Regions from separate parts of the Paenibacillus sp. E194 genome, predicted to be linked through region 1. Evidence: riboswitches for the same ligand, from Rfam matches in the RefSeq annotation. Region 1 holds a riboswitch; each other region holds the start of a gene.
What was found. A riboswitch is a leader RNA that binds a small molecule or an ion and turns the genes downstream of it on or off. The one in region 1 is predicted to bind cyclic di-AMP.
Positions count from the first base shown of each region.

Region 2: another riboswitch for cyclic di-AMP. It lies ahead of AZ66_RS09720 (3D domain-containing protein); the one in region 1 lies ahead of kdpF (K(+)-transporting ATPase subunit F).
Region 3: another riboswitch for cyclic di-AMP. It lies ahead of AZ66_RS14425 (3D domain-containing protein); the one in region 1 lies ahead of kdpF (K(+)-transporting ATPase subunit F).
Region 4: another riboswitch for cyclic di-AMP. It lies ahead of AZ66_RS02270 (TrkH family potassium uptake protein); the one in region 1 lies ahead of kdpF (K(+)-transporting ATPase subunit F).

Region 1 covers NZ_JMDX01000288.1:207-6,049, forward strand. Annotated here, with positions in the region: partial or broken gene AZ66_RS25290 (potassium-transporting ATPase subunit B) at 1-57, opposite strand, end outside; gene kdpA (potassium-transporting ATPase subunit KdpA) at 170-1,849, opposite strand; gene kdpF (K(+)-transporting ATPase subunit F) at 1,904-1,984, opposite strand; cyclic di-AMP (ydaO/yuaA leader) riboswitch at 2,285-2,462, opposite strand; gene AZ66_RS25300 (hypothetical protein) at 2,477-2,884, opposite strand; cyclic di-AMP (ydaO/yuaA leader) riboswitch at 2,955-3,145, opposite strand; gene AZ66_RS25310 (hypothetical protein) at 3,659-3,958, opposite strand; gene AZ66_RS25315 (hypothetical protein) at 3,951-4,256, opposite strand; gene AZ66_RS25320 (hypothetical protein) at 4,256-4,600, opposite strand; gene AZ66_RS25325 (hypothetical protein) at 4,624-4,911, opposite strand; partial or broken gene AZ66_RS25330 (glycosyltransferase family 2 protein) at 4,959-5,843, opposite strand, start outside.
Region 2 covers NZ_JMDX01000052.1:13,440-21,797, reverse strand. Annotated here, with positions in the region: gene AZ66_RS09735 (AbrB/MazE/SpoVT family DNA-binding domain-containing protein) at 45-299, opposite strand; gene AZ66_RS09730 (HD domain-containing protein) at 606-1,889, shown strand; gene AZ66_RS09725 (TatD family hydrolase) at 1,918-2,685, shown strand; cyclic di-AMP (ydaO/yuaA leader) riboswitch at 2,879-3,082, shown strand; gene AZ66_RS09720 (3D domain-containing protein) at 3,400-4,527, shown strand; gene rnmV (ribonuclease M5) at 4,694-5,260, shown strand; gene rsmA (16S rRNA (adenine(1518)-N(6)/adenine(1519)-N(6))-dimethyltransferase RsmA) at 5,266-6,177, shown strand; gene yabG (sporulation peptidase YabG) at 6,255-7,160, shown strand; gene veg (biofilm formation stimulator Veg) at 7,319-7,594, shown strand; gene AZ66_RS09695 (small acid-soluble spore protein (alpha/beta-type sasp)) at 7,807-7,983, shown strand; gene ispE (4-(cytidine 5'-diphospho)-2-C-methyl-D-erythritol kinase) at 8,149-8,358, shown strand, end outside.
Region 3 covers NZ_JMDX01000092.1:847-9,204, reverse strand. Annotated here, with positions in the region: gene AZ66_RS14445 (HAMP domain-containing sensor histidine kinase) at 1-925, shown strand, start outside; gene AZ66_RS14440 (transporter substrate-binding domain-containing protein) at 1,110-1,895, shown strand; gene AZ66_RS14435 (amino acid ABC transporter permease) at 2,048-2,704, shown strand; gene AZ66_RS14430 (amino acid ABC transporter ATP-binding protein) at 2,697-3,419, shown strand; cyclic di-AMP (ydaO/yuaA leader) riboswitch at 3,666-3,833, shown strand; gene AZ66_RS14425 (3D domain-containing protein) at 3,843-4,553, shown strand; gene AZ66_RS30620 (polysaccharide deacetylase family protein) at 4,639-5,814, opposite strand; gene AZ66_RS14415 (dihydroorotate dehydrogenase electron transfer subunit) at 6,209-6,910, shown strand; gene AZ66_RS14410 (dihydroorotate dehydrogenase) at 6,891-7,826, shown strand; gene AZ66_RS14405 (prenylated flavin chaperone LpdD) at 7,871-8,218, shown strand.
Region 4 covers NZ_JMDX01000008.1:28,755-37,112, reverse strand. Annotated here, with positions in the region: gene AZ66_RS02275 (potassium channel family protein) at 53-736, opposite strand; gene AZ66_RS02270 (TrkH family potassium uptake protein) at 776-2,134, opposite strand; cyclic di-AMP (ydaO/yuaA leader) riboswitch at 2,193-2,351, opposite strand; gene AZ66_RS02265 (CPBP family intramembrane glutamic endopeptidase) at 2,600-4,300, shown strand; gene AZ66_RS02255 (ABC transporter substrate-binding protein) at 4,476-5,747, opposite strand; gene AZ66_RS02250 (AraC family transcriptional regulator) at 5,886-6,812, opposite strand; gene AZ66_RS33495 (response regulator) at 6,833-7,129, opposite strand; gene AZ66_RS02245 (cache domain-containing sensor histidine kinase) at 7,110-8,358, opposite strand, start outside.

The DNA of each region.
Region 1 (5,843 bases):
TTTAACCATCTGGCGCGGATCGAACTTCCGCAGCGCATCGATCGATGCTGCTCGCATTAAGCTGCCTTGGAACATGCTCCGTTCCTTGTCTTGATGTGTATGCATACGCGCCGGTTCAAATGGCGCAGGTGTTTTCATCTGTTTTTCCGTCTTCATTTTCCGTTCCCCCTTATTTCCACAACGTCAGATGTTCTGCGACCGGACCGAGCACGACTACCGGGAAGAACGTCAGAGCACCCACAATAAGTACTGTGCAGACAAATACGATACCGAACAGCGCCGTATTCGTCTGGAACGTACCACTTGTGTTCGGAATTGGCTGCTTCTTCGCCATCGATCCTGCTACGGCAAGGAGCGTAACGAGCGATACGTAGCGCCCCAAGAACATGACAATACCTGTGGAAATGTTCCAAAACGGCGTTGCATCTCCCAATCCTTCAAAGCCAGAACCATTGTTCGCCGCAGAAGACGTAAACTCATACAACGCTTGAGACAATCCGTGGAATCCTGGATTGGACAGGGTATCCGCTTGTGTGGCAACTGCAATCGCCGTTGGTACGAGAATCAATATGGGATGTACCAACAGGGTAACCGCAAGCAGTTTCATCTCCTTACTTTCCAGCTTGCGTCCCAAAAATTCAGGTGTCCGCCCAACCATGAGGCCTGATAAAAACACGGCAATCATGACGTACAGCAGCACGTTCATAAATCCCGCACCGACGCCGCCGAATACGGTATTCAGCATCATATTCGCCATCGGGATCAAGCCGCCAAGCGGTGTCAGCGTATCATGCATATTGTTGACACCGCCCGTCTCTGATGCAGTCGTAACGACCGAATACAGTGAGGACTGGGCAACGCCAATACGAACTTCCTTCCCTTCCATACTACCTGTTCCACTCAATCCTGCTGCGTTAAGCACAGGATTGCCCATATGTTCGGCTGTAAGAGATGATCCGAGCATAATCAGGAACAGAATCGCCATGGAGACGAACAGCACACGCCCTTCCTTCTTGTTGCCGACCATGCGGCTGTAGGTAAACGGCAACCCTGTGCAGAGCATCAGCATAAGCAGAATATGAAGTACATTCGTTGCACCATTCGGATTCTCAAATGGATGTGCTGAGTTCGCTCCATAATGGCCACCGCCGTTGTTGCCAAGCTCCTTAATCGACATCATCGAGCCTACGGGCCCAAGCGGAATATGCTGCTCTGCTCCTTCAACCGTGACTGCAGTATCCATTGGACTCAAGGATTGCGGCGTACCATTCCAGATGAACAGGATGCTGGCAACAATAGCAATTGGCATAAAGATCCGTGTAATCGAACGAACTAAGTCAGCCAGAAAGTTGCCGAGCGGCTTGCCAGTCAACCCTCGTATAATGGCCATTACTGCCGCTAGCGCAGTAGCAGGTGACGTAAACATCAAGAAAATAATGCCCGTCATTTGTGACAGCGGAGAAAGTCCACTTTCACCGCTATAGTGCTGCAAGTTCGTATTCGCCATGAAGCTGATCGCCGTATTGAATGCTACTCCCGGTTCCATGCCAGGAATGCCATTCGGATTGAGCGGCAATACCCCTTGAAGGCGGAATATTGCATATGTCACCACAATCATCAGCACGTTCGTGGCAACTGCCGTAAAGGCGTATGCCTTCCAGCTTTGCGATTGATCCTTAATGCCGAAACACTTAAACAAAAAACGATCTATCGGACCAAATACAAGATCCAGCGGTCTTGGAGCTCCGCTATTGTCAAACACCCCTGCCATATATATTCCGATCGGACGCGCTATCGCCAAGGCAAGCAATAAGGTAATTCCAATGGCGATCCATTCGATTGCACTCATTGTTCCGTTCCACCCTTCTCTAATGTACAAATATCAACAATCACTCTGCCCAAACTAAAATCGTTCCGGTTTGACTAAGGCATATAGCAAATAAATGAACAGCGCCGTAATCAAGGTGAATAACACGATCATCATGAGCGATCACCCCGTTCCTCCACTTCCGTCTTGCACCAATGGAGAATACCCAATACGCTTAGTCCAAGCAGTGCGAGAAGAATCATCATGACTGCATCAAACATAGTCCCTTCCTCCTCCTGAATAAGGTTCTCATCTCTCCAGGCAATGCTGCCGCGATCCCGCTCCTACCAAGACTTCCTGCTCAGTAGGAACGCGCAGGCAACACAAAAAGCCACACGGAAAGAGGGACCCTTTCCGTGTGGCCTATTTCGCGCATCGTCAAATAAACGTGCGCGTAATGTTCCACGACGAAATAAAGGCTGCCTCCTTGGACGCTTACGAGGTTAGCTGACGGATTCGGGCGCGAAGAGTCGCCCTACCGGCCAGGAACGGATTCCTGTGCCGGATTCACCCCTTGCGCGAACTGCAGATGTACAGCTGGCGCACTAACGTTGGTTCCCCCGTTCCCATGAATGGGATTCAGCGGTGAGCATTGCCTATATGGATAAATTAGATGATATCTGATAGTAAAAATGAAACTTGATCCGATTGCGTATAAATGACGTAATTTGCACCAAGCAATCGGTAGATCGACTGCGGATGATGACGCTTCGTCACGATTGTGATCGGATCCGTCGTCCATTGCCGGCATATTTGAAGAAGCCGGCAGGAAAGCGCAAAGCTCTGTTCAAACACATAGATTCGGCCAATCGGGACATGAGGGACGGCCCACGCCTTCGGCTCCGTCGTATTGATTCGGCATACGGAATGAACGCCAACACCTTCCAATCGCGTTGCCAATCGCCCATTATGGGCAATACCCGCAACCGAATATCCTGCTCCTTTCAACTGACGTATGAATTCAATCCCCGTCTCACAGCCTGCGAACACTGTAATGACCCGGTCCGCATCGTACATATCCAGTTCCTCCTGTTCATCTGTCCGAAGCCCTACTTGCAAGAAAGAGGTGCGTCGCCATATGATCAGGCGCGCCTCTCCCGTACGCTTACGAGGTTAGCTGACGGATTCGGGCGCGAAGAGTCGCCCTACCAGCCAGGAACAGCGATCCTGTGCCGGATTCACCCCATGCGAACGGTGGCTGCTGACTGTCCACTCAGCTCCATTCGCTTCATTGGTTCCCCCGCTTCCGCTTCCTGCGGAATTCAGCGATTGAGACGCAACGGATAACGTTGTTGTTGCTGAACTGAATCTTACGCCTTTCCCCTCCTGCTGTAAATGAAATGAAAACCATAATTTCTCCATTTCCGGGCAATTGTGATCAACTAATCCCATCTTATCTCTCATTACAGCATCATTACCTCGCAATTTCTCAACTTTGCTTATGCGGCGATGATTTCATGAGCAAAACAAAGAAATTTAAATAAATACCTGTATGTAAACGCTTTGTTTGACCATTTGTTTGGATTTCCTGGATTTGATTCTATTTACAAATGGAGCCACATTCAAGTTAGAAGCGGCGTCTCCCTTCTTGAACCCAACTTGAAGGGAAATGTAAACCAACTTCGAATTTCTGACGGTGCGCAAGCTTACAACTGCGCATCGTTCTACTCCGTTTACCGACATGTGATATTATATTTGTTTCAAGTTCCTTCTTACCCGAATCCTATCGCTCGACATCCATTAAAAAACAGCCCTCCTCTTGCCTATGCAAGTGTCAGACTGTTCACTTCGTTATGATTGATTGGCATAGGACAGTTGATGTGCATCTTCATATCCCTTCGCATACCCCACCCGATATCCATCTTGAAATGCAGGATGTTGAATGCGGTGATGAGTCGAATGTGTTGAGGCAATTTGCTTCGTTGTACGCCGACACTCGGGCTGGTTCACAACCTGAAGACGGCGTTGCAATTTCCGTTGCGGAACCTGCTTGCTCACTTTCCTTACGCTTCCCGTTGATGCAGTGCCGCTAACCAGCTTCTGCTGTCCCATTTGCCGCCGGGATCTCTGTGCTCGCTTCTGCTTATTCACTTGCAACTTCTCCCTCCTCCACTCTCATCTCCTCGAATTGACAATCCGGATGCAGCCATGGAGGCGCAGCTGTGCCTGTCTTGCGAATACGGGTCTGAAAACCTGTGACCATGCCGCATAGTGCAAGCTGATACATGGACAACAGACGAATATTGTCCTTAAGCAATTTCGTTGCAGCTTCTGAATGTGCTGTAAGGTCAGCCATTTGATTCAACATACGTGCCAATGCGGATTGGCTCTGTACAATGGCCTTGATCATTTCAATCTGCACCTGCTGCTCCTCGTGCGCTGCAGCCATTACATTTTGTCTCCTATCCCGAACTCTCCATTCAACAAGCCCCCTCCGAGGCTATCTCCGTAACCCTCGGATTCCTCCCGCCGGAGCAGTACCTTCATATTGTGGGATAGACTGACTTGCAGCTTCGTCAAACTCTCGATTACTTCAACCACTTGTGCATGCACGTCAAGAGGTTCGACAATCTGTTCCCGATGATTCGTGAACGAGTGCTCTGTCATATGATTCAACGTCCAGTTGCGCATCTTCTCGGCCTCTACCGCTTTTGCTTCTAGGATCTTCGCCACATTGCCCTGCATCTTGGCCATAGACTCCAGAATGACGTGATAGGACTGTTCTCTATTCATGCAGATCCCCCCTTGCATGCGCATTATTCCTCTGCATCATCCGAAATCTCCTTCAACACATGCTGCAGCTGTTCCGCCATCGCTTCCTCTAGCTCTGCAATTCCGTTCAGATAAGCAACGATACTTTTCGTTAATGCCTGGGAGTATTCCTTATAATCGTTCTCCCCCCCGAATTGAGGGTCAACATCCGGCAGTGCATGCACGATTTGCGCCATGCGAACCGCTACATGCCGCTCTGCGTCAAGCACGCGCGCCATATGCCGCTGCGTATATGACATTTGACCAATCATGTCCGTGATGAAATGTTGCAATATTCTCCCCTCCCAAGCACAAGGCCTAACTTCCACTCTTCAATTCCTCAAATATGATAGGAATGAATGACCGGGTGCGCCATAATTGGCAACTGTTCCGTAAGGTCGCTTCTCTCATGTTCCGTACGGATTGCTACCTTATCAGCGAATCCCCAGCGGTTCAGCGCATGATCACTAACAAGCTCTCTGCATGCTTCACCCTCACGACGATAATACTTGCCTAGTTCCGTTTTGAATACAGCACCGTCAGGAATCTTTCCCTCTGTTTCATGCTGTTTACTCCATTTCTGCGCAACCGCAGCAGCCTCAATCGGTACTCCTGTTGGCCATCCCCGCAATTCAAGCTGACTTACCCGTACAATCGGAATACGTAACTCCCCTTGAACAGGACGTTTTGCCCCATTTTCAATCCAATAATTTGCATCGTTTAGTCCAGTAACTGCCACCTGAGACGGATAAAATGCCTGACATTGCCGTCCCGCAAGCATCCCATGCTGCGTACGAATACGCTGAAGCCAATCATAAGCATTGCCCCACTTCTCTTGAAAGAAAGCCGCATGCTTATCCTGACTAGATTGGGTGTGACCGTCCTGCTCCTGCAGGCTTGCATGGAACGAGCGGTGGATAAATACGTCCCCTGATACGATAAGCTTGAGCCCTACCATCCGCATGCGCAAATGATAATCTTCATCTGCAAATCCGCTATTCTCAAATCGCTCATCAAAGTATCCATTCGCTTCAAATGTGCTGCGGCGCATAAGGCGGCACACATGGAACAAACGATCTGTGCTGTGCCACCGGCTTGCATCCGGGATATTATATTCAGCAGCAAAGTCATACATATCTTTGACATGTTCGTAAGGCACAGGTATCTGCTGTTCGCCGGCAACACGGTTCGACACTGATCCAACCATACCAAATTCTATGTTGCT
Region 2 (8,358 bases), on a different contig from region 1:
GTTAGAATTAACATATGTGATTAGAGCTATTATAACCTATTTTTTTATTTTGTCACAGGTTGTGGTATTTCTGATATACATTCGTGACAAACAATTTTTCCTTTAAAGTATGTAACGTTCTCTGCATTGCCGCAGAAGATGCATGCTGGCTCATATTTCTTAAGCATGATGCGCTCTCCGTCAACGTAAATTTCTAGCGCATCCTTTTCACCGATACCAAGGGTGCGGCGAAGCTCGATCGGAATGACGACACGACCTAGTTCATCTACTTTACGGACGATACCAGTGGACTTCATCATAGTTCAACGCTCTCCTCTTTGCTTTAGCATGAAATGTCATATTTCGACAAAATTCTTTTTGGCTGATTCTTATCGTACCAACCATTCCCAAATTAGTCAACCTAAAAAATGTATACTTGGCGTGCTAATTTATGGATTTTAGGTTTTTTTAGCTTATATTAAGCTGTTTTTAACGACGTAGCGTACACTTTTACACTCGTATGGTATTTTTTATGCAAAAATAAACAGAAACAAGAATAAACCAAATCTTTTCGACAATAAGGCAGACTATGTCGAAAAGGTTCGAATCGAAAGGAGTGATTTTCAATGTTATTAGAGGAAAAAGTGTTCAAGGATCCGGTTCACAATTATGTGCATGTTCAAGATCGAACAATTTGGGATTTGATTAACACGAGGGAATTCCAGCGGCTCCGCCGCATTCGCCAATTAGGAACTTCCTATTTAACATTCCACGGAGCAGAGCATAGCCGCTTTTCTCATTCTCTGGGCGTATACGAGATTACTCGGCGGATTATTTCTCAATTTGAACGAAACCAATATGAGGACTGGCCGCAGGAAGAGAGGCTGGTTGCCTTATGTGCTGCATTGCTTCATGATGTGGGCCATGGACCATTCTCTCATTCCATTGAAGAGGCCTTCGATATGTTTCATGAAGATTGGACATACCGCATTATAATAGAAGATACCGATATCAACCGCGTGCTGAGACAAGTAGATCCACAGCTCCCAACCAAGGTGGCATCAGTGATTCGTAAGACATATGAGCGGCCGATTGTCGTGAATTTGGTATCCGGCTCCCTTGATGCGGATCGTATGGACTATTTGCTGCGGGATGCATACTTTACCGGTGTTAATTACGGTACATTCGATATCGATCGTATTCTAAGGGTGCTGCGACCGCTTAAGGATCGGATTGTAGTCAAAGAGAGCGGCATGCACGCAGTAGAGCATTACTTGCTAGCTCGATATGAGATGTACTGGCAAGTCTACTTCCATCCGGTAACCCGAAGCTCGGAGATGTTACTGCGCCTGATTTTCAAACGAGCCAAAGAATTGTATTTGGGTGGATACACTTTTCAATATTTCCTCTCTCCACTAGATTCTTTATTTGAAGGAACGATTACGACGGAACAATATGTCCAAATGGATGAGGCATTTGTGCAGACCGCATTCATGCAGTGGACAAGGGAGAAGGATGAACGTCTCGTTGACTTGTGCCAGCGATTCATGGAGCGTAAACTATATAAATATATTGAAATCGAACAGATGGATGACGATTTACAGGAACAATTGCGGGCAGAGTGGTCGCAAATTGGGCTTGATCCAAACTATGAACTTATGTTCGATTCCCCCTTCGACAAGCCCTATGATGTATATCGAAAGGGAGATGCCCGTTCACAGCAACATATTATGCTATGGGGACGGGATCAGCAAATTGTAGAGCTGTCCAAGAAATCGGATATTGTACGTTCCATTAGCGGCATTCGCCGTGGAAAACACTATATCTATTTCCCAATGGACAAGCTTCTAGAAGTCTCGAATCACCTTACGGAAGATACAAGGCGTATGTTTATACGCCGCAACCATTAGATCGATTTACAAGAAGGAGCGCATAAACGTGTTATTTGATACGCATACGCATTTAGACAGCAGCAATTTTGACGAGGATCGCGATCAGGTTATCACACGGGCCGTTGAACAAGGGGTGACCCGTATGGTTAACATCGGGTTCAATCGAGAGACGATCCCGACGACGATGGCGTTGGCGGAGAAATATGAGTTCATCTATGCAGCTGTGGGCTGGCATCCGGTAGATGCGATAACGATGAAGCCGGAGGATATAGACTGGATCGCCAAGCTAACGGAACATGAGAAGGTTGTGGCGATTGGCGAGATCGGACTGGACTATCACTGGGATACTTCTCCGAAGGATGTTCAGCACCGTGTATTCCGCGAGCAAATTGGGTTGGCGCGAGAATTGAAGATGCCGATCATTATTCATAATCGTGAGGCGCACGAAGATGTAATCCGCATCTTGCGCGAGGAGAAGGCTCACGAAGTAGGGGGCATCATGCACTCCTTCTCAGGTAGCTGGGAAACAGCGAAGATGTGTCTGGATATGGGCTTCTACCTTTCATTTGGAGGACCCGTTACGTTTAAAAATGCAAAACAGCCGAAAGAAGTACTTGTTAAGGTTCCGAATGACCGATTGCTTGTGGAGACAGATTCCCCCTATTTGACTCCCCATCCGTTCCGAGGCAAGCGTAATGAGTCCGCATATGTGCGTCTTGTTGCAGAGGTTGCAGCAGAGCTGAAGGGTATGGAATTTGAAGAATTTTGCAGAATGACGACTCAAAATGCTATGACATGTTTTGACATCACGTGAAAACGGGCCAAAAACAAGTGAAAAAAAGACATCGGCCATAAAATAAGTGGATTTCATTATGAAAAACGGATTAAGTTACATTTTTTTAACCATTTTTCGCGAAAAACGGAATTGCTACTGTCTTTACAAGAAGATTGCAAACACGATATGATTTCTCACAGATGTTATTACACAATTCAATATTGTTCCAACTAATTCAGTATCGCTTAATCTCCATGAAGTGGAGAGCGGGGGAACCAGAGTGTGAACGACATGACATGAGTACATGTTCATTCACACGGATTAATTCCTTGGGGTGAATTAGGGACGACCGAGCCATGAGCCGGTTGGTTCCGATAGGGCGACTCTCAAGCCCGAACCCGACAGCTAACCTCGTCAGCGTACCGAGAGAGGGTTCCTCGCGTCCTACACTGTTGACGTTTGGGTTTCTATTACGGAAGCCGCGAAAGAGTCTCCTCTTACGAAGGGCTTCTTTTGTTTACTCTCAAACATTCTTTTTTTGAATAATGAGAATAAAGACGTCATAGGGTGTAAGAAATAGGAGGTGGGAGCAGCCAATACTGAAACGTTGGTACGGAGATTTCGGCATTGTCTTGAACGATTACATGCTCGTTTATGGCAAGTGAAGTCTCTCGTAAACATTCTTGAAATAGTCGCGTCAGATGGAATCATGCAGAGCACTCGACGGCGGGACTATGTAAGGAGGACCGAGAAATGGGACAGATCGTGAACAACGAAACCCATGAACCCCGATCATCCAGCATGTCACTCGCATTGCGATGGAAGCATGAAAATGTACGTGTTATCACCGTTATTGCAGCTGTAGCAATCGTGATCACATTAATAGCAGTCTTGACTTGGTATAATGTAACGAAGAAGACAGTGGCTGTGCTCGTTGATGGACAAGAGCGTTCAGTCGAAACTCGCCTAGATACGCTTCGCAATGTTTTGGATGAGCATGCGATAGCGCTTGGGGCATACGATGTAGTATCGAAGCCGCTTGATGCAGAAATTGCTGATGGAGATCGAGTTATTATTGAACGCGCTTTGCCTATCCAAATTACAGCGGATGGGAAGAAAGAAACACAATTTACGACGAAGAAGTCGGTGCATGATGCACTAACTTCGCTGCAAATCCAGGTGAATCCTGAAGATAAGGTATTCCCTTCTAAGCGTGCCTCTATTTCGAAGGACATGGACATTCGCATTGTTCGTGTCAGCAAGAAGATGGAAGAGCGTAAAGTGAAGGTTCCTTATCAAGTGGTGAAGCAGGCAGATGCTACTCTCCTTAAGGGGAAGACCAAGACGGTTCAAGATGGAAAAGAAGGCTTGGTTGTCCAGAAAGTACAGAAAACGTACGAGGATGGTAAGCTCGTATATTCGCAGATGGTCGACAAATCCGTTCATACAAAACAAGTGAATCAAGTGATAGCCTACGGAACGAAGAAGGAACCGGAAGTTGCTGTTCTGTCAATGAACGCGCAGGAAGACGATTCTGACAATGTTTCCAGTGGCGACAAAGATTTTAACTATAAAAAAGTGCTGAAGAACGTTCAACTGACGGCGTATACGGAATCTGAGGGATCGGCTGGTGCGAAGACAGCATCTGGCGCGATGGTATCAGAAGGTCGTACTATCGCGGTTGATCCGAAGGTCATTCCGCTCGGCTGGTGGGTATATATCGAAGGGATTGGATTCAGACGTGCTGAAGATACAGGTGGCGCGGTCAAGGGGAAAATTATCGATGTATACTTCGACAGCAAGAAGGCGGTCAGCAAGTTCGGACGCAAGAAGGGGTACACCGTATACGTGGTTGGCCCAGTCAAGCCGGAATCGAACTAATGCACAAGGTATGCAGCCGTGTGTAATTAGGATATAGTAATGAATAATGATTTATGTCATGCTAAGAAGAGGGGACACCCTCTTCTTTTGTTGTTTATTTATGAATGGAAAGTAAGGGAAGGATGCGGAATTAGGAAGCAGCCTTGTGGTGAGAGGAGCAAGCATATTGATACGCGAAGTAATAGTTGTAGAAGGCAAAGATGATACCGTTGCCATTCACCGTGCCGTTGAAGCGGATACGATTGAGACGGGTGGATCGGCGATTAATGATACAACGATAAAACGCATCGCATTGGCCCAAGAGCGCCGAGGCGTTATTATTTTTACGGATCCAGATCATGCAGGGGAGAAAATTCGGAAGACGATAGCCGAACGTGTACCTGGGTGCAAGCACGCTTTCCTGCCTAGACATGAGGCGATAGCTAAAGGGGATCTTGGTGTGGAGAATGCAAAGCCAGAAGCGATTCGCCGTGCCTTAGAGCAGGTTCGCTCCGAGATGCCAAGCATGACGTCAGAGTTGACGTGGACGGATCTCGTGGAAGCGGGATTGACGACGCATGCAGGCTCTGCGGAACGCAGACGGCAGTTAGGTGAAATATTGGGCATTGGATACTGCAACGCGAAGCAGATGCTTAAGCGCTGCGGTGTGTTCCAGATCGGACGAGAGGAATTTGAGAACGCCTTGCGGAAGCTGAACCAATTCGAGCAGGGACAATGTGCAGAAGGAGAATAGATAGAATGACGCAGACGAAAATAGATATTGCAACACCGAATCGCACGAAAGACATTATACGCAAGCATGGGTTTTCATTTAAGAAAAGCTTAGGGCAGAACTTCCTAATTGATATGAACATTTTGCACCGTATTGTGGATGCTGCAGAGCTTGATGATGTGACAGGTGCCCTGGAGATTGGGCCTGGGATTGGTGCGCTTACGGAGCAGCTCGCTAAGCGCGCTCGTCGTGTAACAGCAGTCGAGATCGATCAGCGCTTGCTTCCGATATTAGGGGAAGTGCTGGAGCCCTATGAACATGTCCATGTTGTACATGGGGATGTATTGAAGGTGGATTTGCATGAATTGTTCCGCGAACAGTTCCAGGATGTCGAGCGGGTAAGTGTTGTGGCCAACTTGCCCTATTATGTGACGACACCGATTATGATGAAGCTTCTGGAGGAGCGTCTACCGCTCAAGAACATCGTCGTCATGATTCAGAAGGAAGTTGCAGAGCGAATGGCAGCGAAGCCGGGAGGCAAGGATTACGGCAGCTTAAGTGTGGCTGTTCAATATTTTGCAGAGCCGGAGCTTGTATGCACCGTACCGCATACGGTGTTCATCCCGCAGCCAAATGTAGAATCTGCAGTAATCCGTCTACGTGTGAGACAGACACCGCCTGTACAGGTGAAGGATGAGTCGCTGTTATTCGATGTTGTACAGGCTTCGTTCGCTCAGCGTCGCAAGACAATTTGGAATAACCTGAAGGCTCGCTATGCCAGCAAGTGTGGGACAGACAGGCTGACGGAAGCGCTCGCTTCAGCACAAATTGAACCGAATCGCCGAGGGGAGACACTCTCGATTGAGGAGTTCGCTGTTCTGTCCGACGCGATCGGTCAAGCCATTGCACATGCAGAAGAAGAGGATCAAGCGGAATAACATAACATAATTTTAAGGCTTAGGCATCACCAATTTATGCGTTTGCCCATAGGATAATCGGAGAGGTGATTGATCCTATGAACCAACCAGTGAAGCAAGGGGATTTGGTCGTACGCAAGTCGTACGGTGGCGATATTACATTCCGTGTGGAGGAGATCTTCCGACAGACGGCGGTTATTAAGGGGACGGATTATCGCTTACTGGCGGATTCCCATGTTGAAGATTTAGTTAGTGTACCAAAGGCAACGATTGCGCGCCGCACAGAACAGGCTCATATCAAGATGCTGGAGTCTGTCGAAGTGCTTGAACAGCAGCGTAGGCAGCTGCATGAGCGCAGGCGGACGGAGCTTCCATTTGCAGAGATGCCCAATTCCATTTCAACCTTTGATATGCCGGGAACGGTACTCCATCTGGATGGAGACCCCGGATATTTACAGAAGAGCATGGCGATATATAATCAGCTCAACGTGCCGGCAGAAGGCCATTATGTGAATGAACGCAACATGACAGATACGTTGTATCGGCTGCTGCCGCGAGTGAAGCCGAATATAATCGTCATTACTGGACATGATGGTGTTTTGAAGAATGGCAGGTTCCGTGATCTGTTAAATTTGCAGAATTATAAGAACTCCCAGAACTTCGTCAATGCGGTACAGACGGCAAGGCAGTATGAGCGGCATCTTGATTTATTGACTGTGATTGCCGGGGCATGCCAATCTCACTTCGAGGCGCTTCTGCAAGCAGGAGCCAATTTTGCAAGTTCACCGGGCCGAATTATGATTCATGCGCTTGATCCAGCTTACGTAGCGGTTAAGGCATCATATACCTCGATTCGTGATACCGTACAGATTGGGGATATTGCGCCTCATATGGTCAGTGGCATTGACGGGGTGGGTGGCATTGAGACAAAGGGAAGTTATCGAGTGGGCATGCCGAAGTTGAAGGATTTATCGACATTGAACGTTACGCCAACCGTAATATAAGCGGCCTATGTATAAAAAGCAGAAAAAAGAACCAATTTAATAAATTTGGGCAAAAAAACACATTGACACGAAAACGGTGTTATTGTTATAATTAATCGTTTATTTGACAACACCTCTTGAATTGGTTATAATGGACAAGGAAAGAGGTGGTAGCTGTAATGGCGAAAAACGCGCTGTTTGAAATTCGTCGTTGTCTTGAAGCACATGTCGGTCAGAAGATTCTGCTCCGCGCCAATGGCGGTCGTCGGAAAACGATTGAGCGTACGGGCGTGTTGGAAGAAACCTACCCTTCTGTATTTATTGTTAAGTTGGACCAGGATCAGAACGCGTTTAAGCGGGTATCCTATAGCTATGCAGATATATTAACAGAATCGGTCCAAGTGACCGTATGCGCCGATAACGGCGAGTTGAAGATTGAATATGTTCGCGGTTAAGCGACATGACGGCAGCCTGTGAGGGCTGCCTTTTGTTTTTAAAGGAATATCATGAGCACGCACGGTCATGGTTCTCCCAGATGCTCCCCCATAAATCGGAACAGGAGTGTACGTATAATGGAGGCGGCTTCTACTTACATTAACGGTAGGCCGATGATTATGTCGTGCTTGCTGATGATATGAACTTTAAGGTAAGCGTGGGAGGTGCAGTGATGAGCCGAAGAAAGCGCAGCTTCATGTCTGAAGATCTGAAGGTGGAATTGGCTAAAGATCTTGGCTTCTACGATACGGTGTCCAAATACGGATGGGGTGCTATCCGTGCGAAGGATGCTGGCGATATGGTCAAGCGGGCCATTCAACTTGCCGAAGAGGCAGCCTCGAAAAAATAACGAGTCATGAACCTTCTATCCAGCGAGCATCGGATCTATTCCGCTCTGTTCGCTTTTTTTGTACGAAATCATGTTCATTGCCTGTATACGTACACATATGACTTGCACCATAGAGTCTGTTATAATAACGTAAGCGATCCGTAGGATAAAGAAGGGTGAACGCGAGTGAAAGTGTACGAGAAGGCGCCTGCCAAAATAAATTTGCTATTGGACGTGCTGCGTAAGCGCGAGGATGGGTATCATGACGTCGAAATGGTCATGACGATGGTAGACTTAGCGGACCGTCTCGAGATGGAGGAACTTCCTCGAGATACGATTATCATCTCCAGCCAAGCAGGTTACATACCGTTAGATGAGAAGAACTTGGCGTTCCAA
Region 3 (8,358 bases), on a different contig from region 1:
CGTATGGGTCGTAACCCTAATTACGATCAGTTTACTTATTGTTGTGATTTACTTCCTAATAAACTGGTGGATCCGCCGTTTGATCGTGACTCCACTGCATCAATTAGTCGAGGCGTCTCATCGTATTGCCGGTGGGGATTATGACGTGACAGTGAGAATCGAATCCAATAATGAATTTTGCCAGCTCGGTTCAGATATGAATCGGATGAGTGAGGCGCTGCGTCAGAAGGCGCAGATGGAGCAAGAAATGAAGCGTATGAGCGCGCTGCAGGTTGTGGGAGAGATGGCTGCCGCGCTTAGTCATGAAATTCGAAATCCGCTAACGACAATCAAGGGATTTCTGCAGCTGCTTCGCAATAAGCCGGAGCATGCGGATGAGCATGTCTATTTCCGTACGATGATGGAGGAAATTGAGCGGACGAACACGATCATTACGGAGTATTTAACCTTGGCTAGACATAAATTCGTCCAATTCCGCCCTCATTGCTTGAATGAAATCATTACACAATTATACCCGCTTGTGCAAGCAACAGCATCGGCACGCTGCCAGGATATCCGCCTGGACATATCGCCAGTTCCTTCTATTGAAATGGATGAGAAAGAGATGAAGCAGCTTCTTCACAATCTCATTCGGAACGGACTTGAAGCGATGAGTGAAAACCAAGTGTTGACGATTCGAACTCGCATGATAGGGGATAGGGTTCTTCTATGTATTGAAGATGAAGGACCAGGCTTTCCATCCGAGGTTTTAGTCAGGGCAGGAACTCCTTTTGTCACGACGAAGGAGAAGGGGACAGGACTAGGCTTGTCCATCTGCTACAGTATCGTGGAGCGCCATGAAGGAGAACTTATTATTGAATCTGTGCCAGGTCGCACAGTTATCACAATTAGTCTCCCGCTATTCCGCAAGAAGCAAGAAGGCTAGTTTGGATGTTGCCATAATTGACCAATGTATTATAAAATGGAAGAGTTGTACGCTAATATTCTACTTTAATAACCAATTCCTAAGAAATAATGGTTGTATAACTATGCATCTGCGTGTATAATGATGTTACCTCACTAAGAGCGAGCGGGGAATATTACACATATACAGAGCGGGGTTGGAGCAAATGAAATCATTAAAAATTGTTGCAGCATGCACACTCATTCTATCATTATTAGTTGGTTGCGGTGCGAAGGAAGACCGTCTAGCAACTGTTCAAGAGAATAAAAAACTGGTACTCGGCACGAGTGCTGACTATCCACCATTTGAATTCCGTAAAACAATCGACGGCAAGGATCAAATTGTCGGTTTCGATATTGAGATAGCGAAGGAAATTGCGAAGGATTTGGGCGCTGAATTAGAGATTAAGGATACATCACTGTCGTCATTGCCTGAGGAACTGAAGACAGGCAAGATTGACATCGCAATCGCGGGACTAGATCCAACGCCTGAGCGGGAGAATGCAATGGAGTTCTCTACACCTTATTACTTGGCGGAAGCAGGGGTAATTGTACGTGCAGCAGACAAGGATAAGTATAAGTCACCTGAAGATTTGAAGGGGATGAAAATCGGCGTACAGCTTGGCTCAACCTTCGAGGATGTCGTTCAGCAAATCCCTGATGCGAAGAAGGAAATGCTGGATAAGGTGAACGACCTCGTTCTTGCGCTGGAGTCGAATCGTTTAGAGGCTGTCGTTGTGGAGAAGCCTGTGGCAGCGGCATTTGCTGCGAATCGCAAGGAAGTCGCTGTCGCGCCAGTGGAATTGAAGCCAGTAAGTGAAGGATATGTAATCGGAGTGCGCAAGGGCAGTGTGAAACTGCGTGATGAAGTGAATAAGACGCTTGAACGCTTGAAGCAGCAGGGCAAACTGGATGAATTCATTACACAAGCGGTACAACTGGCGGAACAATAAGATCATATGGATTGCATCTATATGCGGTCTATACAGATCTCGATGTGATATGTTCGCTCCTCGTGGGAATTCAACCAGTGAGGAGCTTTTTCTCTTTATATAGAAGAAATACAGATTAACAGTCGTGATAGGTAGGGAAGGGGAAGGTTGTCATGTTCGATTGGTTCGACATGTTATGGACGTATAAATTAGGATTTGTATCCGGTGCTGGCATAACCGTGCTGCTATCCGCGATATCCGTTCTGTTCGGATTACTATTGGGAGTGGCCATTGTCTTGATGCGGATGTCTAAAATAAAGCCGCTTAAATGGTTTGCTGTCACCTATATCGAGGTGTTCCGTGGAACACCGCTGCTTGTACAATTATTCATTATTCATTATGGACTTGCAGAGTATGGCGTAGAATTCAGTGCGCTAACATCTGGAGCGATTGCTCTATCCTTAAATAGTGGTGCGTATTTGGCTGAAATCTTCCGTGCCGGCATACAATCGATCGACCACGGTCAATTGGAAGCAGCGCGTTCTCTCGGGATGTCAAAATCAATGGGGATGCGCTTGATCGTACTTCCACAAGCGTTCCGCAATGTCATTCCTGCGATCGGCAACGAATTTATTACGATTATTAAGGAGACTTCAATTGTCAGCACCATCGGGATTGCAGACTTGATGTTTGAAACGAATATCGTACGTGCCAAAATTTATTCAGCGATGGGGCCATTGATTGGAGCGGCGTGTATCTATCTCATTCTAACCTTCACTTTATCGAAAGTGGTGGCACGTTTGGAAAGGAAGTTGAGCGAGCATGATTAAAATTCAAAATTTGCATAAATCGTATGATAAATTGGAGATTTTAAAAGGGGTAAATGTCTCTATTGACCGTGGTGAAGTGGTTGTTGTCATAGGCCCTAGCGGATCTGGAAAAAGTACTCTCCTGCGTTGCATTAATTTGCTGGAAACTCCGACACAAGGGGATATCCGCTTCGAGGATCAGTGTATCACAGACAAGTCGCACAACATCAACAAAACACGTGAAAAAATGGGGATGGTATTCCAATCGTTCAACCTATTTCCCCATATGACCGTGCTGCAAAATATTACCCTTGCTCCAATAAAGGTGAAAGATGTGCCAGAGGCTGAAGCTAATAAACTAGCAATGGAGCTGCTTAGCAAGGTTGGTTTGGCGGATAAGGCCAAGGCATTCCCTAGACAGCTGTCCGGTGGACAGAAGCAGCGTATCGCGATTGCGCGAGCGCTTGCTATGCAGCCGCATGTGATGCTGTTCGATGAGCCGACATCAGCGCTTGATCCAGAGATGGTCGGCGAAGTGCTTGAGGTCATGAAATCACTCGCCGCAGAAGGAATGACGATGGTAATCGTAACTCATGAGATGAACTTCGCACGTGAAGTGGGCGATCGTATATTATTTATGGATGGCGGCAATATCGTGGAGGAAGGTTCTCCAGACCAATTATTTAACCATCCTAAGCATGCTAGAACGCAGGATTTTCTAAGTAGAGTATTGTAAATATATAGGTGTTCGAATAGGCATCCTTAAGGGGTGCCTATTATTGCTTGTTGTAATATGTAAGCGTTTTCGTTTACAAATCTGAAATATGTGCTATGATAGAAACATAAAGATTACAAAAATGTCATCTCTGATTACAAATTTGTTATGAAATAAAAAAAGTTTGAAGCTTCAATCCATTGGGGGGCGCGGGTTCCAGAGACTTACCATCATATTCCTGCGCACAGGTTACAAAATTGTGATATGATGCAATCCGAGCCGAAACGACACACCCGTACGGGGGATTATTGACCGGTGTTCGATATGTTGAGAACACCTTGGGGTGAATCGCTTATTCCGCAATTGGAATGGCGTAGGGGAACTCCTTGACCCGAATCCGACAACTAACCCCGCAGGCTAATGCACAGGAGGAAAACAGAACATATGCGTAAAAGAATTACACTAACGATTACTGCAGCTTTACTTGGACTTGCGTCCATTCTTCAAATTTTGCCGGCACAGGCTGAGCCTTATACGGTAAAAGAGGGAGAAACGTTCTATTCAATTGCTAAGAATTACAACATGAGTGTTGAATCCGTATTGTCGGCAAACCCGACAATTAATCCGAAAAATCTGTATGGTGGACTCTCCATCGAACTTCCAAGCCCCGTTGTTCAAAAATCGGTATTGGAAGGGATGCCAGTCAATAATGCTTTGGGTGTAGCAAAAAATGACGGACAGGCAGTCAAAACGGCTTCGAATAATCAGAAAGCAGCAGTGCAACAAGCTGCTCCTAAAAATGTAGTTCAATTGTCCTCTGGACGTACAGCGACATACAAGAAAACGATAAGCATGCGCGCAACAGCCTATACTGCTCATCCGAGTGAAAACGGCAAATGGGGCGCAGTTGATGCTTTGGGTAATGCATTGAAACTAGGCACAGTTGCGGTCGATCCAAAAGTGATTCCGCTTGGAACGAAATTGTATATTACGGGATATGATTTCAAACACTTGCCGACAGGCGGTATGGTTGCTGTAGCTACGGATACAGGCGGTGCAATCAAGGGGAAAAAGGTTGACATATTTGTACCGGTAAGCAAGAAGACAGGCAACACATTCGGCGTGCAAGACGTTAAAGTATACGTGTTGAAATAATATCTACTATTATAAATAGATGTAGATAAATACTTACAATAGCAATTGAACAACAAGCCTCGCCATTATGGCGGGGCTTGTTTACTTATTCCTTCTTTTCCTTCTGATCTTGAAGCAGATCAGGCAAGGTGACGAATTCATATTCCCGATCTCTCAACTGCTGAATAATTGATGGGAGTGCTTTCACGGTACCATGCAGGTACCCATTTTGTGTGCTTCCGCTGGCATGCTGCAAAATGATGGAACCTGGACGGACCCCACGCATCACATTTTGCAAAATACGTGAAGCGGTTAATCCTCGCCAATCGTTCGTATCTACATCCCAGTTCACGACCATGTATCCATTATCTCCTGCCCAGCGCAATTGCTCTTCGTTGATTTCTCCATATGGCGGACGGAAGTAACGAGGCTTATATCCGGTTGACTGCTCGATAATGCGTTCAGTATCCTTCACCTGGTGTTCAAAAGCTGGTAGCGTCAGCTTTGTCAACAATGGATGATTGTACGAATGATTACCGATCACATGCCCCTCGCGTACCATCCGCTCGACGAGTCCTGGATATGCCTTGGCACGAGAGCCAACGAGAAAGAAAGTGGCTCGGATATTGTGCTCCTTCAATATATCCAATACAAGCGGCGTAATGCGGTTATCCGGTGCGTCATCGAAGGTAAGCGCAACTTGTCGTTCTCCTTGACGCTGCTTCGCATTCAATTTAAAGATATGTGGGTACTTCAACCGCAGTTCCGCAATCGTGAGATGCTGTTTCTTCATCTTATGCATACTGGAGCGGGATGATTGTGAAGCTTGCGCCGCTGATTGCGACGGGCTTGATTTCTGCCACATGTACTTGCGTTCAGTCGAAGTGGAAGAACGTTGCTTCTGCTGGCCAGATTCTGGCTCAGCCTGCTGCGACTCCAGTCTTTTCTTCTGACTTTTCTGATTATCACGCTCTCCCTGCTCAGCTGTTATGGTGAACTTAGGCATCTCAATATGCTCCGATGAAGCTGTATTCTCTTGCTTTTCCTTAGCATGTGGGGAATGCATAGTCACGGAGTCTACCTTGAAGATACGTGGTACCGGATGAGTGCGATCTTGTCTCCACAGACTGTCTGCTGATGAATGGATCGATTCCGACTGATTTGGCTTGATTGGTGGCAGATTGGGTATGGGAGGCGTTGCTTCCTGCGAGCGATGGAAGCAGCCGGTAATACAGAGCAGGCAAAGGGATAATACAGATAAGCAGATTCGACAATGTTGCATAGCGCCATTCCCCCATTCCATAAACAGTTCAATATTCTTGTTATGTCCTTGGGGTGGCTGAAATATGCCCTTCCACTTACCTAGTACGGTAGGGAAATAATCTCATCGACTATAATTGTTAGGATGTTCACTTGTAACTTCTTGCTAATATTCTGAAAATTTGCGAAACCATTGTCACAATTCATACGCTAATGTGACATGGGTCACAGTGGGATGTCAACCAGAACAGGCATAGTAGAGGTGTAAAGGTGAGAAAAGCTTACTCACATGCCAAATAGGCAGAAAACCCATAAGGTTGTAAATGGGGGTTTTTCTTACGAGCAGGAATCTGCACATCTCAATAAACGTGAGAAGGATGCAGACTGTCCTTACTCGTGAAAAAAGGAGCATACTTGTGTATACGATTCTTTCCAACGAACGCATCTCTGAAGGCATTTACCTCATGACGGTGGAGGGTCAATTTCAAGCAAGCATGGGTCAATTCTATATGCTGCGAGCCTGGAATACGGCACCTGTTCTGTCTCGTCCAATTAGCATCTGCAATTTGGCGAAGGATAGCATCCAGTTCCTGTACAAGGTTGCAGGTGAGGGTACGCGTTTAATTGCACAGCTGCGTGATGGAGACCGTATCCAGCTAGAAGGGCCATTCGGTAATGGCTTCCCGCAAGTGGAAGGACGAACTGCACTTATCGGAGGCGGTATTGGCATTGCACCCTTATTATATACGGCGAAGCAATTGGATAAACCGGATATCTATCTTGGCTTTCGAGGACAGTCCTATTTAACGGAAGCATACGAACCATACGCGAATGAGTTGGTTGTCCGCGTAAACGGCAACCTCCTAGATGACGTGGACTTTAGTAAATATGATAATGTGCTGGTGTGTGGTCCATTGGGAATGATGAAGGCAGTTGCCTTGCTAGCAGAAGGCTTAGATACGAAGGTGTATGTATCTTTTGAAAAACGTATGGCCTGCGGAATCGGGGCTTGTTATGTGTGCTCAGTAAAGAATAAAAACGGCAACCGCAAAGTATGTGCGGATGGGCCTGTATTTTTGGCGGAGGAGGTGGAATGGCATGCGGAACTTAGCTTGTAATGTAGCCGGCATTCCGTTCAACAATCCGATCGTGATGGCATCGGGAACGTTTGGCTTTGGGCAAGAATATGCCAAATTATATGATATTAACAAGCTGGGGGGCATCTCCTGCAAAGGGCTCACCCTACATCCACGTCAAGGGAATAACGGAACTCGGGTGTGGGAGACACCAGGCGGCATGATGAATAGTGTTGGGCTTGAGAATCCTGGTATCGATGCATTTTTGGAAGAGGAAATGGAATTCTGGGAAACGATTGAGCCCGTGAAAATTGCCAATCTTGGCGGCAGTAATATAGAAGAATACGTCCTCGGAGCCTTGAAGATAACGAAGGATGCAGAAGAGCGGCGCAAAGCACGTGTTCGGGCTGTAGATATGATTGAGTTGAACATTTCATGTCCGAATGTGAAGGAAGGCGGCATTGCCTTTGGTGTGAAAACAGACGTTGCGCGTGAGGTTATTCGCGAAGTACGGCAAGTCACTTCGCTGCCGCTTGCTGTGAAACTATCGCCGAATGCTGAGAATATTGTAGAAATGGCCGTGATGTGTGAAGATGAGGGAGCGGATTGTGTCTCTTTAGTGAATACGTTCTCGGGAATGAAGATTGATATCTATCAGCGGCGCAGTGTTTTTTCCAATACGTACGCGGGCTTGTCTGGGCCGGCTATTAAGCCAATTGCGCTGCGCATGGTTCATCAGGTGTCCCAGCATGTATCCATCCCCGTCATGGGCATGGGCGGCATTGCCTCCGCTTCGGATATTATTGAGTTTATTATGGCCGGAGCCGAGGTGGTTCAAGTAGGCACCTACAACTTCATGAACTTGCGTGCTGGCGAAGAGTTGCTGGCTGGTCTTCTAAGCTTCATGGAAATGGAGAACATTCAAAGTCTGGATGAGATTCGCGGCATTATTAAATAAGGCCTTCTGGACAGTTGTACTTCAATGAAGGGGGCTCTGAATACATGCAGGAGCAACGAGCGGGAGCAGACATAACCATTCAATATCGCGAAATTGGGCGAGACTACCTGTTCATCATTACAGGGGGAGACGAGCATATTGGGGCGGTATCCACCGCATATAGGGATCCGAGTACGGATGAGCACGAATGGGTTGTGCAGTCGAATAGAGTTCCTGGGCATAAGGAATATGTACTGACAGAGCCAATGGCTCAGCAAGCGGCGAGTCAGCTTCAGACTACGGTTACCGTATGTGCAGGGATACATTATGACAATCTAAGTTCGGCACATATTGATGCAGTTGTTGATCAAGCGTGGTCACAATTTTTGCTTATGCTGTCTACCCTTGATTAAATCATAATGGTTAGAATACGGAGAAGAAGATTGGGGATGCCCTGATCTTCTTCTTTTTTATGGCTGCGTACGTGTCATTATGTAAAGAAAGTATGAATGAAATGAAGATTTCTTTATGCAGCGAGAGGTGTATACAATAT
Region 4 (8,358 bases), on a different contig from region 1:
ATACAAGCGATGACTGCAGGCTTATTTGTGACCTTCTATGGCAAGGGATGCTTTACGATTTTTTATCGTTCCCCTTCAACATAAATGCTTCTTCAAAATCTTCGATTTGCGTATTCGTACCGATCATAACCATAATATCTTTCTCATCAAGCACATCTTCGGCTGATGGTGCAATAATAATGCCTTTCGGCTTATTCAGCGCCACGATGCTGCACCCGAACTTAGCTCTTGGATTCACATCCTTGAGCGCCATTCCTTGCATGCAGCCAGGCACGCTCAGCTCTGCAATGGTATATTCCTTGGACAATTCAATGTAATCCAGCAAGTTCGGTGATACAAGTTGGTGAGCTACGCGAATGCCCATATCCCGCTCTGGGTAAATAACCCTGTCCACACCGATCCGCTCCAGAACACGTCCATGCAATTCGGAAAGTGCTTTGGCGACAACCTTCTTCACGCCAAGTTCCTTCATCTGAATACTAACCAGAATGCTCGTCTGAATATCGTCACCAATGGCTACGATCGCACAATCGAAGTTACGTATGCCGAGTGAGCGCAGCACCTCTTCATCTGATGCGTCCGCTACAACTGCATGGGTTACGAAGCCCATAACATCCCCAATTACTTCCTCATCTTTATCAATGCCTAGCACCTGGTGTCCAAGCTTTACTAGCTCCTTCGCGAGACTCGAACCGAAACGTCCCATCCCGATCACTGCAAACTGCTGCAACTCCATATCCCTGTATACTCCTTCGTCCGTTACAATCTAACTTGCTTATCCTATCGTTATTTTTCCTTCTGGGTGTCGGTATAATTCCCGCTCATTTTTCGGGCCTAACGCATAAGCCAACGTTAATGGACCAAGACGGCCTGCAAACATCGTCAGGCTCAGCAGCACTTTTCCGATATCTGATAAATCCGCCGTCAATCCCATTGATAACCCTACCGTTCCGAAGGCCGATGTTGTATCGAATAATATCATCAGGAAGCTATGATCTTCTGTTGTCGACAATATCATCGATACGATAATGACCAAGAACAATGACAGCAGCGTTAGTGTAACTGCTTTGAAGATACGATCCTTGGCGAGTCGATACCGGTAAATGACGATATCTTCTTTCCCGCGAATCATAGCAAATACGGCTCCGATGAGAATGGCGAACGTCGTCGTCTTAATACCACCACCAGTGGATCCTGGTGATGCCCCGATGAACATCAAAAGAACCATAAAAAATTGCGAGGCTTGGCGCATGGCTCCGATGTCAATCGTATTCGCTCCAGCGGTACGCGGGCTGACCGACTGGAACAGGGATGCCCAGAGCTTCTCCCAGCCATTCAAACTGCCTAACGTGCGTGTATTGGTAAATTCAAATATAAATATAACGACCGTTCCGATTACAATGAGCAATCCCGTCATCGTTAACACGATCTTCGTATGCAGAGACAACTTGCGAGTACGCTTGTATTCCACCAAATCGGACAAGACGATAAATCCAATCCCGCCAAGGATAATAAGCAGCATCGATACCAGGTTAATAATAGGGTCTCCGACATAACTGGTTAAGCTCGAAAACGGCCCACTGACAGAGCCGAACAAATCAAAGCCTGCGTTATTGAAAAAAGAAACAGCATGGAAGATACCGAAATAAATGGCCTTGCCTAGCGGAAGATCAAATGCCCATCGCACGGAGAACAGTACAGCTGCCGTCCCCTCGATACATACCGCAAACAAGATCACTTTACGGATAAGGCGCACGATGCCTTCCATGCTGCCCTGATTAAGCGCTTCCTGTAATATAAGCCTTTCCTTCAGCGATATCTTCTTCTTCAGTGCTAATGCGAACAGCGTTGCCATTGTCATGAATCCAAGCCCACCAATTTGGATAAGCAGCATGATGACCACCTGCCCGAATACGGTAAAATGAGTGCCCGTATCCACCACAATGAGCCCCGTCACACAAGTTGCTGACGTTGACGTGAACAATGCATCGAGGAATGGCAGCGGAATCCCATCCGCATTTGATATCGGAAGCATGAGTAGAAATGCGCCCAATAATACAATTGCTGCAAACCCTACAACCAGAATTCGCGGTGGTGTCAGATTGAATCGAATGGCCTTTTTTGTTCCCTCCACGGGAGTCACCTCTTTTTTCCCCACGAAAAAAAGCACTGGAAATCCAATGCTATCGCTGGTATCCTGACGTACATGCCTACGAGGTTAGCTGTCGGATTCGGGCACGTTCAGGCTGCCCTAATCGCAAGTGGATTCTATGCATCCACAACTGCGATATTCACCCCATTTATCGGGTCCCCCGCTTTCGTTCATTCACGAAACTCGGCTTGTATGCAATTCATAACGAGATTATATACGTTTCCCCTGCAGCATACAAAGTCAAGGAATGAACAAATTAACCAGAATAAGACGAAAAACTTGAATAAATAGCGCTTACAATCCCCTATTTTCTTCAATTGTATTCAAAACACTCATTATCGCTAGGTGTTTCTTCATTTTCTCTGCTGGACTTTACAAAGTTGAAGTGGATAAAATGAACAAATAAGCAACCATACGCTAAATGTGTGATGGAATGGAGGTTCCAACATGTCCTATGTATCCAAGCCGCTTCTTCTTTCTTCTATGGCCGGATTTCTATTATTCCTCATTGTTCAGGTATTCATTCCCTTTCAACAGACAGAAGCCATGATGGAATCAGCAGCCAGCCAATCCCTCTTAACCAAAGAAAAAGCAGCGCAAAAGGCACTCACATTTGTACAGGACTTGAAACAGTTCCATATTTCAATTACGCCTGAAGAAGCTACTGCACCAACCGTCATTTATCGCAGTCAATCAACGGTTTCCGGCTACATGAGCAAGGAGAAGCTGACCGCTTCATTTCAGAAATGGGAACCATCCAGCCCCTATGATACTTTTCAGGTATTATTGAATATGAATCGAGCTGGAAAATCCGGTGTCATGCGCATTGACGTTCACATGACAAGCGGTCGTATTATTGGATTCGAATGGGAGGAGAAGCCTCCTATCACCTCGAACTTAGACGGGGTGACGGGAAACCAGGTGGATATGGCGTCAGCAGAAAATGAGGAGACTGCCTTGGATCCAGTGAACCGTAAGAAGCTTGCTGATACACTTTTGAAACACATGGGATGGAATCCTGCCCAATTAAAACTCATTGATTCATCGTCAGAGCTAGACACGGTTGAGTATAACGTGCCTGAAGCACGACTAGGTGAAGCTGCATTGAATGTGAAGGCCGTCTTCTCCCAAGATCGTATTGTCATGCTGAAGCCCTTCTGGGTTATCCCGAACAGCTACCTAGCTGAAGAACTACATCAAACGAAGACCGCATCGTCCATTTACAATATCGGCTATATGTGGATGACGATCCTACTAAGTGCATGTTCACTGATCGCTTGCATCGTCTACCGTCATGGCCTGAAGTTCGGATCGAAGACATTGTTCGCTCTTACTGCCGTCTCATGCGGAATTTCTCTGCTGCATCTATGGAACGTGCTTCCGGGTCTCTTCGCTCTGGAACTCCGTACCCCTGTGGACGGGGTGAATATGGGGCTGTCCTTTGCCATTCAAGCCGCAATTACAGTAATTCAAGGCGTTATCCTCTACTTCTCTCTCCATGCAGGAAAGCGAGCATGGGAGTTGTCTGCGTACAGAGATGTACTGCCTACATGGAGTGACCGCGCATTTGGCGGCAAGCTCACACAAGCATTATGGATCGGAATCGCGTACACAGGCGTATTGCTCGGCATGCAAACAGTTGTATTTTTCATTTTGGAATCAGGGTTTCATGCGTGGTCATCGACCGATGCCTCACAATCACCGCTCAACCTGCGAATTGCACCACTGTTCCCTCTTCTAGCTTGGGTTGCAGCTATTTCGGAGGAAGGGATATATCGTTTGTTCGGGGTTGGACTGCTGAACCGATTGTTCCGCAACCCATGGTTAGCCGGGATTATCCCTACCCTTGTATGGGCGTTCGGACATGTCACCTATCCAATCTATCCGTACTACTCTCGGCCGGTAGAGCTCCTGTTTATCGGCATGTTCTTCCTGTTCATTATGCTGAAGCATAGCTGGTGGACGGCCATGTTCGCTCACCTTATGCTCGACAACTTCTTAATGTCCCTGTCATTCATGCTTGATGGAACAATAGTCGGTTTCCTAATCGGTCTTGTGTACCTCCTTTCTCCAATTGGGATTGTATATGCGCTTGCGAAGATTCATCGCAACCAAGATCACGCTAGAGCGATCACGACATGGACATAAACATCAACACCGTTGAATGCAATTTAATCCATTTGTTCGTACAGAAATAGAACGAGTACATGAGCATATCTCCATACCCTATCATTTTGAAAAGCCAAGGGCCGTTCATATCGAAGGACGCATGTACGTAATGCGCCTCATCGAAGGAACGGCCCCGTTTATTTCTCATTATTACTTATTTCTTCTCAATAAATTTTTTCGCTTCCTTCACTGCCGTATCTAGCGCTTTCTGTGCATCTTCACCCAGCATGACTGAATCAACTGCAGTAGACAGGTGACGATTCATCTGGTTCCAGTTGCTGTTGAGCAAGAAGGCTGGCGTGTTGTCGGAACGCTCCAGCATGCGATAGAACGGTGCGTACAGCTCGGATGTATCCAGCTTCATTCCTTGCACGACGCTCTTACGAATCGGCAGGTCAGCATCGCTCTTCATCTTAACAGCTTCTTCCGAAATAAAGAACTTCACGAACTCCCATGCCAGATCCTTCTGCTTCGATTGCTTCGCAATCGATACTGCACTTACCGAAATTACGCCTTTCACAGGCTTGCCAGGGAACGCTGGCATTTCAACAGTCCCGAAATCAACCTTCGCTTCCTTAAACCCGTCTAGTGGCCATACACCGCTCTCCCACATTCCGATTTTACCAGCTTTGAAGATGTCGTTACCGCCAAGCTGCGTTTTTCCTCCTACGAGGACTCCGTATCCGTCCTTCACCATATTCCCGAACATTTGAACAGCCGCTACCGTATCCGGCCCGTTCATAATGCCTTCAATCGTCTTGCCGTCTTCGCTGATGAAGCTGCCCCCATTACTCCAGATAAATCCTTGCAGATCATACGGGTCGTTCTCAGCACGGACACCGAATCCATACTGCTTCTTCGATTTATCTGTCAGCTTCGTTGCAATATCCTTGAAGTCATCCCATGTCCAGCCATCTTTCGGATATGGGACTCCCATTGCATCGAACACTTTCTTGTTGTAATACATAGCCCGTGTCGTGAAGCCCGCAGGCATACCATACGTCTTGCCATCTACCTTCACATAATTGAACAAGCCATCATATATATCGTCTAATTTCAGGCTTGCATCTTTCTCCGTAAAAGCATCCAGCGGCTCCAAGTTTGAATGGTATGTTGGGAAATCCCACATCAACATCACATCAGGCGGGTTGCTCGCACCGAACGATGCCGCCAGCTTCTGATCGAAGCCGTCTGCATAAGGTTCAATTTGTACTTTGACACCTTGATGGGATTTTTCGAACGCCTTCGCGATATTTTCTTGAACCTTCAGCTTCTCGCCAGTATCCCATGTTGCAAAACGCAAAACGGTCTGTTTCCCCTTGTCTCCTCCGGAGGAGGAACCTTGTTCTCCAGATCCTCCGCCACAGCCAGCAAGCATAAGTGCAAAGACCGTTAACAGAATAACCAATCTTGACGTTCTCTTCATTTTGCACATTCCCCCCAAATGATTGCATCTCAAGCATACCTTCACTTTAAAGACAATAAAGCGTTTTCAAAACGGCGAATTGTTCCGAATATGGGGTGATTTTGTTCGGTGGAAGGGCGTAATATCGTACGCTCTTCGTCATTTTTGAGCAACATGTTCTCCCTTTTGTCCGCTTCGGTATTGACTCGGTGTCATTCCACAGCAGCGCTTGAACCATTTGCTAACATATTTTCCATCCACCATACCGATCCGCTCCGCGATATCCTGCAGCGTCATCGTAGTATTCAGCAGCAAATCCTGTGCCGTCTTCAGCCGCATACGGTATAAGAAGGAGACAAAATTCTCTCCTGTTACCTTCTTGAATAAAGTACTGAAATGACTTCGACTCAATCCAACTCGATGTGCTACATCACTGACGGACCAAGGCTCACTCACATTCTCTGCTACCAAGAGCACCGATCGCATCACCGTTTCCGGCCATGAATTGACTCGCAGCTCAAATTTACGCTCCAACTCCGCCGCTCGGTGCAGCTCCTGAACCGCCTCCAGCCAGCCGTCCATGCCCTTTAACGGGCCACGACTGCTCCAATGCAGCTGCGGACAAGATGCTTTGCTCTCTTTCAACAGCCGTTCCACCTTCAGGCGAGCTGTAGGACGATAGAAATAGAAACATCGATCTACACCGCAGGGAATATAGGCGCACGGCCCTTCCGTTTCTTGCAGCAGCTTATCGCCAAGATACTTCCAGTACTCCCCTCCACGGTTGGATGACTTGATAGCAGCAGGGAGCGATTGCTCGGAACTGTCGAATATTTTGACCAATATAACCTCATGAGGTTCATTCAACCAAAACCATTGCGTCTCCCAGCGCAGCTTCAGCTCTCCTTGGAAGTTGTTGCGGAAACCGCATAACCAGGCATAGAACGCCGCATTCCACTGTGCATCCTCTTCGTTAGAATCTGCACTACGAACCGCTTGAGGAGGCTCCGAATTCCCCGCCAGCTCTTCCTCGAACTTTTGAAGATAATAAGCCAGTTCCTCATCTTCGAAGGCCGTTTTCAACAAATAGCCGGAAGCTCCAAGCATCATTCCCTTTGTGCATATTCGAAATCTCGATGACAGCTCAGCAGCAAGACCCGAGTATGCGGCGACTTTTCCTTCACTCGCTTGGCGAGTTCAATTCCATCCATCTCCGGCATCACGATATCTGTAATGACAACCTCCGGCTCATGGAGAAGGAATGCTTCCCATGCCTTCTGACCATTTGGGGCATCGGCTACGACTACCATGTTGAATCTGCTCCAATTTACCGTTGCCATCAAGCCTCTGCGAACAATGCTCTCATCATCCGCGATCAGCACTTTAATAGGGTTGTCTGTCATTGGATTCTTCCTCCTTTTTGGGCCAGCGTATCGCAATCGTTGTACCGCTTCCTAACTGGGATTCGATGCTTAATCCATACTCGGAACCAAAGTGCAGCTTGAACTTCTGATCCACATTGTACATCCCGAGACCATGTCTCTGATTGTGGTCTTTCGGAGCTTGCAGCAAGGAGATTCGACGCTCTTCGCTCATCCCTTTGCCATTGTCCGATAAGGTTAAGCGCAGCTCTGACCCAGTATCTACTAGGCGGAGTATTATTGTCCCATACCCATCCTCGAAGGCGTAGAAAAAGATATTCTCAAACAGCGGCTGTAAGCTCATACGCGGGATGACTGCTCCCAGCGCACTTGGAGCAATTTCAGACTCATATATAAATTCACCTTCATAACGAACCTGCTGGATTTGCAGAAAATGATCAATAAGCTCCAGCTCTTTCGATATCGGAACCAGTTCACGCGTCACGTCTAAGTTAGCTTCTAACACGATCGTTAAGTGTGCGATCATTTTCCTTATATCATCATTGCCCTGCAGCCTAGCCTTCCACTGTATGGAGTTCAACGTATTGAACAATAAATGGGGATTGATCTGATAATGAAATGCTCGCAATTCGGCTTCCTTCTTGAGCTGCTCCTTAGCCGCTATTTCCTTCACAAGCTCTTCGATCTGTCCGATCATCTTATTGAAGCTATTCGCAAGCGTCCCCAGCTCATCCTCATCCTGAACTTGGATTCGGGTCTTCAAGCGACCAGCTCCTGCGGAATTCATCGATTCCTTGATCCGCTTAATTCTGCCCGTTACACGAGTGGAGAACAAGTAGGCAAGCAGAAGAGCGAGAAAGCCTGACAAGCCTAAACCAAGTAAGGTATAAGACTTAATAACACTTGATGGCTGATTAAAATATTCATAAGGAAGTCTAGCTTCTATTGTCCAATCATTTATTTTCAAGTTCTGCTTCCACACGATATCATTTTCTTGCGCAGTATAATTGCTCGGGGAGTGATAGATCGTCTGACCACTTGCACTTTGCACCGTCACAATCGACTTCGTATCCTGTTCGAACATACGGAACAGTTCGATCAGCTTATCTGCCTTCATTTCAATAAGGATTTTGCTGTCCTGCAAGGGCCCTGTCTGATTACGGATCGGCACAACCAAGCCAAGCAGCTTCTGATCCGGTGTATCCTTCTCATCGCGATAATGCAGCGGAGGGTAGAATCCTGCCCAATAC